Regions from separate parts of the Roseomonas marmotae genome, predicted to be linked through region 2. Evidence: predicted binding sites of a transcription regulator. Region 2 holds the regulator's gene; the other holds the start of a gene.
The links. Region 2 encodes HrcA, which represses chaperone genes, less so after heat shock. Its sites were predicted from a motif close to GTTNGCACTCNCNNNNNGNGAGTGCNAAC; they were not measured.

Region 1: a site for HrcA is predicted at 3,001-3,029, ahead of groES (co-chaperone GroES). Genes of this name have one in related genera too.

The regions. Positions count from the first base shown of each region.
Region 1 covers NZ_CP061091.1:1,455,538-1,461,146, forward strand. The annotation lists gene IAI58_RS06900 (SDR family NAD(P)-dependent oxidoreductase) at 1-21, opposite strand, end outside; gene IAI58_RS06905 (YicC/YloC family endoribonuclease) at 61-957, shown strand; gene gmk (guanylate kinase) at 954-1,583, shown strand; gene IAI58_RS06915 (AEC family transporter) at 1,603-2,529, shown strand; gene IAI58_RS06920 (usg protein) at 2,551-2,826, opposite strand; gene groES (co-chaperone GroES) at 3,099-3,389, shown strand; gene groL (chaperonin GroEL) at 3,440-5,083, shown strand; gene IAI58_RS06935 (cold-shock protein) at 5,365-5,568, shown strand.
Region 2 covers NZ_CP061091.1:655,388-660,996, forward strand. The annotation lists gene IAI58_RS03110 (hypothetical protein) at 1-990, shown strand, start outside; gene IAI58_RS03115 (glutathione S-transferase family protein) at 1,172-1,804, opposite strand; gene hrcA (heat-inducible transcriptional repressor HrcA) at 1,822-2,850, opposite strand; gene IAI58_RS03125 (hypothetical protein) at 3,121-3,354, shown strand; gene IAI58_RS03130 (hypothetical protein) at 3,351-3,527, shown strand; gene IAI58_RS03135 (DegT/DnrJ/EryC1/StrS family aminotransferase) at 3,573-4,733, opposite strand; gene IAI58_RS03140 (nucleotide sugar dehydrogenase) at 4,791-5,609, opposite strand, start outside.

The DNA.
Region 1 (5,609 bases), 800 kb from region 2:
GGGGCTGCGATGTTCCGTCACGTCTTGCATCCTGTCGCGGGGGGATAGAGAAGGCCGCGCATGGCCCTTTCTTCGATGACCGGCTTCGCCCGGCAGGCTGGCACCTTGCCGGATGGCACGGGTTTCGTGTGGGAACTGCGCAGCGTCAATGGGCGCGGGCTGGATGTGCGCCTGCGCCTGCCGCCCGGCCCCGACATGCTGGAACCCCGGCTGCGGGAGGCCGCGGTCGCGCGCTTCCGGCGCGGCAATATCTCCGCCACTCTCAGCATGAAGCGGGAGGACCGGCCGGCGCCGCGCCTGACACCGGACCCCGTGGCGCTGGAGCAGGCCCTGGCCCTGGCGCTGGAAGTGGCGGCGCGCATCCCAGGCTGCCCGCCGCCGCGCGCCGAGTCGATCCTGGCCATGCCGGGCGTGCTGCGGAGCGAGGTGCCGGAGGCGCGGGAGGAGGAGGCCGAGGCGCGCAACGCCGCCATCACCGCCGGCTTCCAGCAGGCCCTGGACGACCTGGCCACGGCGCGGCAGCAGGAGGGGGAGAAGCTCTCGGGCATCCTGCATGCCCTGCTGGATGAGATCGCCGAGCTGCGGGAACGGGCGGTGGCCCTGGCTGCCGAGCAGCCCGCCGCCCATCGCGCCCGGTTGAGCGCCGCCCTGGCCGAGCTGCTGGAGGGCGAGCGCCGCGTGCCGGAGGAGCGGCTGGCGATCGAGGTGGCGCTGCTGGCGCAGAAATCCGATGTGCGGGAGGAGCTGGACCGGCTGGGAGCCCATATCGCCGCCGCCCGCGCCCTGCTGGCGGGTGGCGAGCCGGCGGGGCGGCGCCTGGAATTCCTGACGCAGGAATTCGGGCGCGAAGTGAATACCCTGGGCGCCAAATCGGCCAGCCTGGGGCTGACCAGCCTTTCCCTGGACCTGAAGGCCGCGATCGAGCGGCTGCGCGAGCAGGCGGCGAACGTCGAATGAACCAGAATTCCCGGCGCGGGCTCTGCCTCGTGCTCTCGGCTCCCTCGGGCGCCGGCAAATCCTCGGTCAGCCGCGCGCTGCTGGAGCAGGAGCCGGAACTGCGGCTCTCCGTCAGCGCCACCACCCGCAAGCCCCGGCCCGGCGAGCAGGAAGGGGTGCACTACTTCTTCCACGAGCGGGAGGCGTTCCAGCGCATGATCGCGGCAGATGAGCTGCTGGAGCATGCCGAGGTCTTCGGCCGCTTCTACGGCACGCCGCGCGCGCCGGTGGAGCAGGCCCTGGCGGCGGGGCGGGACGTGCTCTTCGACATCGACTGGCAGGGGCACCGGCTGCTGCGCCAGGCGCTGCCGGGAGATGTGCTCGGCATCTTCCTGCTGCCACCAAGCCTGGTGGAGCTGGAGCGGCGGCTGCATGGGCGCGGCCAGGATTCGGCCGAGGAAATCGCCCGCCGGATGAGCGCCGCCCGGGACGAGATCAGCCATTACGGCGATTTCGACCATGTGCTGGTGAACCACGACTTCCACCGGACGGTGGAGGAGGTGCGCGCCATCCTGCATGCCGGCCGCAGCGCCCGCGCGCGGCAGCCATGGCTTTCGGGTTTCGTCTCCGGACTGCTGGGGGAGTGAGGGCGGCGGTGCCCGCCGCATGAGCGTGCTGCTGCAGATCGTCGTGCCGATCTTCGCGCTGATCGGCATCGGATATCTTTCAGCGAGGCGGCGCTGGATCTCGGAGGAGGGGCTGCGGGGGATGAGCGGCTTCGTCTTCACCCTGGCGCTGCCCTGCCTGCTCTTCAACGGCGCCACCACGCCGCATGCCGGCGGCGGCGGCACCGCCCTGGCCTTCTTCGCCGGCTGCCTGGCCACCTATGCCCTGGCCATGCTGCTCGCGCGGGGGGTGCTGGGCATGAAGCTCGGGGAGGCCGGGACCTTCGGCCTGAACGCCTCCTTCGGCAATACCGGCATGATCGGCGTGCCGCTGGTGCTGGTGGCCTTTGGGCACGCGGGGCTGGCGCAGCTGCTGGCCATCATCGGGCTGCATTCGCTGATCCTGCTGCCGATCGGCACCGTCATCGGCGAGGTCGCCCATGGCGGACGGGCGCCGGTCCTGAAGATCCTGCGCGCCACCATCGTCTCGGTGCTGCGGAACCCCATCGTCATCTCGGTGCTCGCGGGCTTCATCGTCTATCAGGGCGGTATCCCCGTGCCGGAGATGCTGCGCTACTTCCTGAAGATGGTGGGGGATGCGGCCGTCCCGGCGGCGCTCTTCTGCCTGGGCGCGACGCTGGTGGCCTTCGACGCGCGGCGGGACTGGCCCTCGGCGCTGCTCTGCTCCGGGCTGAAGCTGCTGCTGATGCCGCTGCTGGTCTGGCTGGCGGGGCTGGCCATCGGCCTCCCGCCGCTGCAGATGGCGGTGGCGTTGATCGCCGCCGCCATGCCGACCGGGGCCAATGCCTTCTTCCTCTCCCGCCGCTATGCCGCGGGGGCGGAACGCTCGGGCGCCACGGTGCTGCTCTCGACCCTGTTGTCGATGGCCACGGTCACGGCGCTGCTGGTCCTGCTGGAGGCAGGCTGAAGGGCTGCGCCCGATTCGGATTCAGTGCAGGCGGAACTCGCCATCGGCGTAGCGGAACTCCGCCGGGCGGCTGAGGGCAGCCGAGGCGACTCGCACCGAATGCAGCGGACCGTGGATGTCGCGCCGCCAGAATTCCAGGAATCGGTGCAGCTCGGGGAAGCCGGGGGCTTGGTCCAGCTTCTGCCAGATGAAGCTCTGCAACAGGCCGGGGTGGTCCGGCAGGTGGTAGAGGATATGCGCGGTGGTCAGCCGCCAGTCGGGAATGCGTACGAAGGAATCGATGTCACGCAGCAGCATGATTCGGATGTCTCCGCGTCCTGTTCAGCCGTCGGCCTTTTCCGCCCAATGCGGGCATCATCGCATGCCCGAAGCGGCGGCTGGAAGAAAAATCCTTTTTTATCAGGATATTAGCACTCAAGTATGGAGAGTGCTGACAAACGCTTGACGTAAGCGGCGGAGCCCCTTAGATCGCTTAGCACTCTCCCGGGGTGAGTGCTGACAGGGCTTGCCGGTCCGGGAGAGTAAACCGTCGCTGGATGCGCCAGATTTAGGGCGTCGAGGAGAGGGCCATGAGCTTCCGTCCACTGCATGACCGCGTTGTCGTTCGCCGGCTGACCGCCGAAGAGAAGACCGCCGGTGGCATCATCATTCCCGACACCGCCAAGGAAAAGCCGCAGGAAGGCGAAGTTGTCGCCGTCGGCTCCGGCGCGCGCAACGAGGCGGGCCAGCTGGTCGCGCTCGACGTGAAGGCGGGCGACCGTGTCCTGTTCGGCAAGTGGTCGGGCACCGAGGTCAAGATCAAGGGCGAAGACCTGTTGATCATGAAGGAATCCGACATCCTGGGCATCCTGGCGGCCTGAACCGGCCCCGCTGCCCGACGATTCCAACAGAACAGACGAGGTAGAAGACAATGGCTGCTAAGGACGTGAAGTTCGGCGCCCCCGCCCGTGAGCGCATGCTGCGCGGCGTGGACATCCTGGCCGACGCCGTGAAGGTGACCCTGGGCCCCAAGGGCCGCAACGTCGTGATCGACAAGTCCTTCGGCGCGCCCCGCATCACCAAGGACGGTGTGACGGTCGCCAAGGAAATCGAGCTGTCCGACAAGTTCGAGAACATGGGCGCGCAGATGGTGCGCGAAGTGGCCTCGAAGCAGAACGACCTGGCCGGCGACGGCACCACCACCGCGACCGTGCTGGCCCAGGCCATCGTGCGCGAGGGTGCCAAGGCCGTGGCCGCCGGCATGAACCCGATGGATCTGAAGCGCGGCGTCGACAAGGCCGTGACGCAGATCGTCGCTGAGCTGCAGGCGAAGTCCCGCAAGATCACCACCTCCGCCGAAGTGGCGCAGGTCGGCACGCTGTCCGCCAATGGCGAGTCCGAGATCGGCCAGATGATCGCGGAAGCGATGGAGAAGGTCGGCAACGAGGGCGTCATCACGGTCGAGGAAGCCAAGGGCATCCAGACCGAGCTGGACGTCGTCGAGGGCATGCAGTTCGACCGCGGCTACGTCTCCCCGTATTTCATCACGAATGCGGAGAAGATGATCGCCGAGCTCGAGAACCCCTACATCCTGATCCACGAGAAGAAGCTGTCCCAGCTGCAGCCGATGCTGCCGCTGCTGGAGACGGTGGTTCAGTCGGGCCGCCCGCTGATCATCGTGGCCGAGGACGTGGAAGGTGAGGCGCTGGCCACCCTGGTGGTCAACAAGCTGCGCGGTGGCCTGAAGATCGCCGCCGTGAAGGCCCCGGGCTTCGGTGACCGCCGCAAGGCGATGCTGGAAGACATCGCGATCCTGACCGGTGGCCAGGTCATCAGCGAGGATCTCGGCATCAAGCTCGAGACCGTGACGCTCGCCATGCTCGGCCAGGCCAAGATGGTCCGGATCGAGAAGGAGAACACCACGATCGTCGACGGTGCCGGCGAGAAGGCCGACATCCAGGGCCGCGTGGAGCAGATCAAGGCGCAGATCGAGGAGACCACCTCGGACTACGACCGTGAGAAGCTGCAGGAGCGCCTGGCGAAGCTGGCTGGCGGCGTGGCCGTCATCCGCGTCGGCGGCTCCACCGAGGTCGAGGTGAAGGAGCGCAAGGACCGCGTCGACGACGCGCTGCATGCGACCCGCGCCGCGGTCGAGGAAGGCATCGTTCCCGGTGGTGGCGTGGCCCTGCTGCGCGCTTCCCTGAAGCTGTCCGACCTCAAGGGCCTGAACAACGACGAGCAGGTCGGCATCGAGATCGTGCGCCGCGCGATCCAGACGCCGCTGAAGCAGATCGCTGAGAACGCGGGCAAGGACGGCGCCGTGATCGCCGGTGAAGTCCTGCGCGACGACACCTACGAGTATGGCTACGACGCCCAGCTCGACGAGTACAAGGACCTGGTGGCCGCCGGCATCATCGACCCGACCAAGGTCGTCCGCACGGCTCTGCAGGACGCGGCCTCCATCGCGGCCCTGCTGATCACCACCGAGGCGATGATCGCCGAGAAGCCGGCCAAGGCTTCTGCTCCGGCCGGTGGCCCGGGCGGCATGGGCGGCATGGGTGACATGGACTTCTGATCCCTCCGGGGCCGGTATCCGGCCCCGTTCGGAACGGCTGTTCGGGGGAGGGGCGGTCCGCAAGGACCGCCCCTTTTCCTTACGAAAAGATGTTGCATGAAGATAACGTGTTTGCGTTGACACGAGCGAAACGATCTGGCCCACTTCGCTACGCCACCGCTGCTGATCGCCTTGCCGTGCCTCCGGAATCTTCCGGGCGCCCATCAAGAGCCGTGAACCGGATGGGATCTTGAACCTGGCGATGTCCGCCGGGTCCGCCAGAGAGAAGGAGAGCCTCGGACATGGCGATCGGTACCGTGAAGTGGTTCAACGCCACCAAGGGCTTTGGCTTCATTGTCCCGCAAGACGGTGGCAAGGACGTCTTCGTGCACATTACCGCTGTGCAGCGCGCCGGCCTGCAGGGGTTGCAGGAGAATCAGAAGGTCAGCTTTGAGGTGGTGCAGGAGCGCGGCAAGGCCGCAGCCACCAACCTGAAGCCGCTGTAAGCCAAAGAGCTTCAGCGGTGGGGCCAGCATGGCCCCGACTG
Region 2 (5,609 bases):
GCACGGCTGCGCCTGCGCCGTGGCCAGGCCGCCTATTACGCCATGCCGGAGGCGCGCGACGGGCTGGTGGCCCGCACCCTGAACCTGGAAGGCGACACCGATACGGTGCTGGCCCTGCTCGATGGTAATGGCCAGCCGGTGAGCGAGGACGACGACGGTGGCGGCGGCACTGCCTCCGCCCTGCCGCTGGACGGCGCGCCGGCCGGCCCGCTGTTCCTGCGCGCCTCCATCCTCGGCGATGACGCCGGCAGCTTCGACCTCGTGCTGCGCCAGGAGGCGCCGCCGCCGCCGCCCGATTTCCCGACGACGCTGGAGGAGGCCCGCCGGCAGGACCCGCTGCCGGCCGATGGCACGCGCGCCATCACGCTGCACCGTCGGCAGCAGGCCATCTTCGCCCTGCCGCCCGGCGCCTCGCTGGTCATCCAGACCCGTGGGCTGGAGGAGGGCACCGACACCGTGCTGGCGCTGCTGGACGAGGATGGCGAGGTGCTGCTGGAGGATGATGACGGCGGCTCCGGCCTCGCCTCCCGCATCGCCACGGCCAAGGCGCCGGGCCGGGCCGCCTTCCTGCGCGCCGGCACGATGAACGGCGGCCCGGGGCGCTTCGACCTGGTGGTGCGCGCGGTCGGGGCCGCCGCCGGGGGTGTGCGTCAGGCCGGCAGCATCGGGGACGCGGCGCGCCGCCCTACCCTGCTGCCGGGCGAGGCGGTGGCGGTGCGGCTTGAGGCGGGGGAGGCGGCGGTCTTCGGCCTGCCGCAGGATGGCCGCCCCTCCCTGGCCCTGACCTTCGACCTGCAGGACGGCGCCGATACGCTGCTGGAGCTGCTGGACGCCGATGGTCAGGTGCTGGACCAGAACGACGATGCCGATGGCGGCCTCGGTTCCCGCCTTCTGGCCGGGCCGCAGCCGCGCCCGGCCTTCCTGCGCGCGAGCGGGGTCGAGGGCGCGGCGGCGGGCTTCTCGCTGGTGATCATCCGCCCCGCGCCTTAGGAGGGACCGCCAATCCAGGGGTGGGCAGGCCGGGGAAGGAATTCCCCGGACCCCATCTTCTTTCTTCGCGTTGAGTGTCAGGGCCGGAAGGGCAGCCGCCAAAGGCCATCGGCCGCCGGCGTAGATAGAGTCCGGGGAATGCCTTCTCCGGCCTTCGCCCCATCTCCGGCCTGCATGCCGCTCAGGCCGGTTCCGCCTCCCGCTCCGCCCACATCGCCTGGAAGGCGGGCCGGGCATGGCAGGCGGCCAGCCAGTCCCGCACTGCCGGGTGCTTCTCGAAAAGGCCCGGCTGGGACTGGGCGTAGCGCACCACTTCCGCCACGTTCAGGTCGGCCACCGTGAAGCGCCCGCCCACCAGCCAGCCGCTGCCCTGGCGCAGCGCATCGGCCAGGATGCCGAACTGGCGGTCCAGCCCCGGCAGCACGCGCGCCACGGCCTCCGGCCCGGCGCGCATTGACAGCGCCTGCTCCTCGACGGAGGTCACGGCCCAGAAGCTCCACATGGTCGCCAGCGCCTCCTCGGCCAGGTCGCGCGGGGCGAGGGGCCCGCCATGCTTGCGCGCCAGGTAGAGGGTGATGGCCATGCTCTCATGCAGCACGAGGCCGTCATCCTCGATGCTCGGCACCAGCCCATTAGGATTGACGGCGCGGAAGGCGGGGGAGGCGGTGTTCAGCGGCGCATCGGCACTGGTGGCATCCGCCAGGCGGTAGCCCTGGATGACGGGCACATGGCGGTATTCCAGCCCCAGTTCCTTGGCCAGCCAGATGGGACGCGAGGCGCGGGAGCGCAGCACGCCATAGATCGTCAGGGACACGCGTTTCTCTCCGTTGGTCAGCCGAGCAGCCGGCCGATGACCTGCGCGGTATAATCCACCACGGGAATCACGCGCCCGTAATTGATTCGCGTGGGGCCAATCACGCCGATGGCGCCGACGATCCGCTCCTCCCCGTCGCGGAAGGGGGCGACGACCATGGAAAGGCCGGCGCTGTTGAAAAGCCCGCTTTCCGCGCCGATGAAGATCTGCACGCCCTGGCCGCGCTGGGAGAGCTCGAGCAGGCGCAGCATGGTCTCCTGCGCCTCCAGCCGCTCGAACAGCGCCTGGATCTCCTGCACCCGCTCCAGCTGGTCCAGGTTCTCCAGCAGCTTGGCCTGGCCACGCAGGATCAGGGAGCCGCCGCCACCGGACCAGGTGGCGAGGCCCGCCTGGATCACCTGCTGGCTGAGCGCGTCCAGCGCGGTGCGGTTGGCCTCGATCTCCTGCTCCACCAGCGAGCGGGTTTCCTCCAGCGTGCGGCCGGAAAGGCGGGCATTGAGGAAGTTGGAGGCCTGGGTGAAGGCGCTGGGCGGCAGGCCGGCCGGCACGTCGATGACGCGGTTCTCCACCTGCCCATGGGCATTGACCAGCACCACCAGCGCCCGGCCCGGGGAGAGGGCGACGAATTCGATATGCCGGATCGGCGCCTCGTTCTTCGGCGCCACCACCAGCCCGGCAGCCCCGGCGAGGCCGGAGAGCATCTGCCCGGCCTCGGCCAGCGTCTCCTCGTAGCTGCGGCCGGAGGCGGCGCAGCGGAGGGCGATGGCCTCGCGCTCCTTCTCCGTCAGGTCGCCGAATTCCAGCAGGCCGTCGACGAAGAGCCGCAGCCCCTGCTCGGTCGGCAGGCGGCCCGCGGAGGTATGCGGCGCGTAGAGCAGCCCCGCCTCCTCCAGGTCCGCCATGGCATTGCGGATGGTGGCGGGGGAGAGGGCCTGGGGCAGGCGGCGGGAGAGGGTGCGGGAGCCGACCGGCTCCCCGGTCTCGACATACAGTTCCACCACCTGCCGCAGAATGGCGGCACCCCGGCTGTCCAGCCCCGGCAACATGGCGGTACCACCCAGGTCGCGCGGCAGCGCCCCACGGGAAAAACCGGCACGGGAGAAAGGCGGCGGGCCCAAAGTTGCTAACTCCCAGAAGGACAACCGAAAACGCTAGGGGCGCGGAGCCTGCTGCGTCAAGCTAGAGCACAGCCGGCATTCACCGCTTCGTGCTGCAATGCGACGCTTATTCTTCCACCATCTTGTCATACCCTCGCCACGATAGGGCTGCACTAAGCTGGTGAGACCGCACAGCCAGCAGATGGAGCAGGAGGTCGCATGACGGATACCCCGCCAAATCGCCTCTGGCCCCTCGCCCTGATGGGCTGGCTGGCGGCTTTCCCACCGCTGAGCCGCGATGCCTCGGCCGCCACGCCGGGCGGAGCACAGCCGGAAGCGCAGCTCGCCGGCACCTCGCTGAGCGTCTCACGTGATGCCCGGTTCACCGGCGCGCCGCTCTCGGCCAGTGAGCGCGCGGCGCTGCGCCGGCGCCGGAGGCGGGAGGGGTCATGAGCATCCCCGCCTTCAACGGCCTGCTGGCCGCTTTCGTCCTCTTCTCGCTGCTGGCGGGGCTGGTCGGGCTGATGCTGGACCGCGCCGCCCGCGCGCCGGGGCTGGCGACCGCCACGGTCGCCATGCTGATCTTCGGCCTCTCCTGGGGCGGGCTGCTGCTGCTGGGCGAATAGCCCGGCGGGGCGGGCAGGGGGCGCGCGGCGCCCCCCCGCGATGCCTCAGATCCCGGCGACCAGCGCTTCCGCCACCCGCGCCACCTGGCCCTCATCCAGATAGGGATGCATGGGCAGGGACAGCACGCGGCCGCAGAGCTTCTCGCTCACCGCCAGTTCCGGCCCGCCCGGCAGCCCGGCCGCATGGGCGCCGGCATAGGCGGGCTGATGGTGCAGCGGCTTGGGGTAGTAGATGGCGCTGGGCACGCCGCGTTCCTTCATCGCCTCCTGCACCCGCTCCCGCGACACGCCCTCGGGGAGGATGACGGTATAGAGGCCCCAGGCGGATTGCGCGCCCGGCCGCTCCCGCGGGGTGATGACATGCTGCGACAGCCGCTCGGCATACCAGCCGGCGATGCGGGTGCGGGAGGCCAGCTCCTGCTCCAGCAACGGCAGCTTGCAGAGCAGGATGGCGGCCTGGAGGGTATCCAGGCGGCCGTTCATGCCGGTGCGCTCCACCTCGTAGCGGGTCTTGCCCTCGCCATGGGTGCGGAGCGAGCGATACAGCTCCGCCCGGTCCGCGTCATCGGTCAGGATGGCGCCGCCATCGCCGTAGCAGCCCAGCGTCTTGGTCGGATAGAAGCTCAGCGCCGTGGCATCGGCCCAGGTGCCGAGCCGCCGGCCGTCCAGCGCCCCGCCGAAGGCCTGGGCGGCGTCATCCAGCGCGAACATCCCCTCGGCGCGGCAGATCTCCAGGATCGCCGGCCAGTCGGCGGGCAGGCCGTAGAGGTCCACGCCCACCACGGCGCGCGGGCGCAGCCTGCCCTGCTGCTTCACCAGCGCGATGCGGCGCTTGAGGTCAGCGATGTCGATATTGAAGCCATCCTCCGCCACATCCACGAAGATGGGGGTGGCGCCGAGCACCAGCGGCACCTCGGCGGTGGCGGTATAGGTGAAGGCGGGCAGGAATACGGCATCGCCCGGGCCGATCCTCTCGGCCATCATGGCGATCTGCAGCGCATCCGTGCCGGAGGAGACGCCGACGGCGTGCTTCGCGCCGGCGAAGGCGGCCAGCTTCTCCTCGACCTCCCGCACCTCGGGGCCGTTCACGAAGGCGCCGCTGTCCAGCACCCTGGCGATCCGGCTGTTCATCTCCGCGCGGATCAGCGCCTGCTGCGCCTTCATATCGAAGAGCGTGATCGGGCGGGCCGTAGTCTCGGTCGTCATAATGCGGATTGCTCCGGTCAGTCTGTGTCGGGCCGGCGCCGCCCCCGCGGGGCGGGCTCAGGCCTGGATGACGCGGTGATAGGCCGGGGCAGGGGTGGTTGGGAAATCACCGGGGGTTTCAACTTGCAACGGCTCCAGCCGCACGGCGGCGTCGCGATAGACCCCGCGCGTATCCACCACCAGCATGGCGTGGGCGCGCACCAGGGCGAAGTCGATGCCGGGCTGCGGCGTCACCACCAGCACGGCATCCTGCGCCGCCAGCAGGCCAGCGGTCAGCTCCTGGCTCTCCAGCTCCGGCGTCCCGCCGCCAAGGCGACGCGTGGCGGGAAAGCAGGGCACCAGCGGGTCGTGATAGGCGACCTCGGCCCGCCGCTCCTCCAGCAGGCGGAAGATCTCCACCGCCGGGCTTTCCCGCGTATCCGGCACGCCGGGCTTGTAGGCCAGGCCCAGCAGCAGCACGCGGGCGCCGCGCAGGGTGCGGCCCCGCGCCTCCAGCGCATCGCGCAGCCGGTCCACCACGTAATGCGGCATGGCGTCGTTCACCCGCCCGGCCAGTTCCACGAAGTCGCTGGGCACGCCCAGCTCCCGCGCCTTCCAGGCGAGGTAGTAGGGATCGACCGGGATGCAGTGGCCGCCGAGCCCTGGGCCGGGCCGGAAGGGCATGAAGCCGAAGGGCTTGGTCTGCGCCGCGTCGATCACCTCATGCACGTCGAGATGCAGGGCGTGGCTGATGCGCTTCAGCTCGTTCACCAGGCCGATATTCACGGCGCGGAAGACGTTCTCGTAGAGTTTCGTCAGCTCCGCCGCCGCCAGCGAGGTCATCGGCACGAGATGCGGCGTGGCGGCGCCGTAGAGCGCCATCGCCACTTCCAGGCA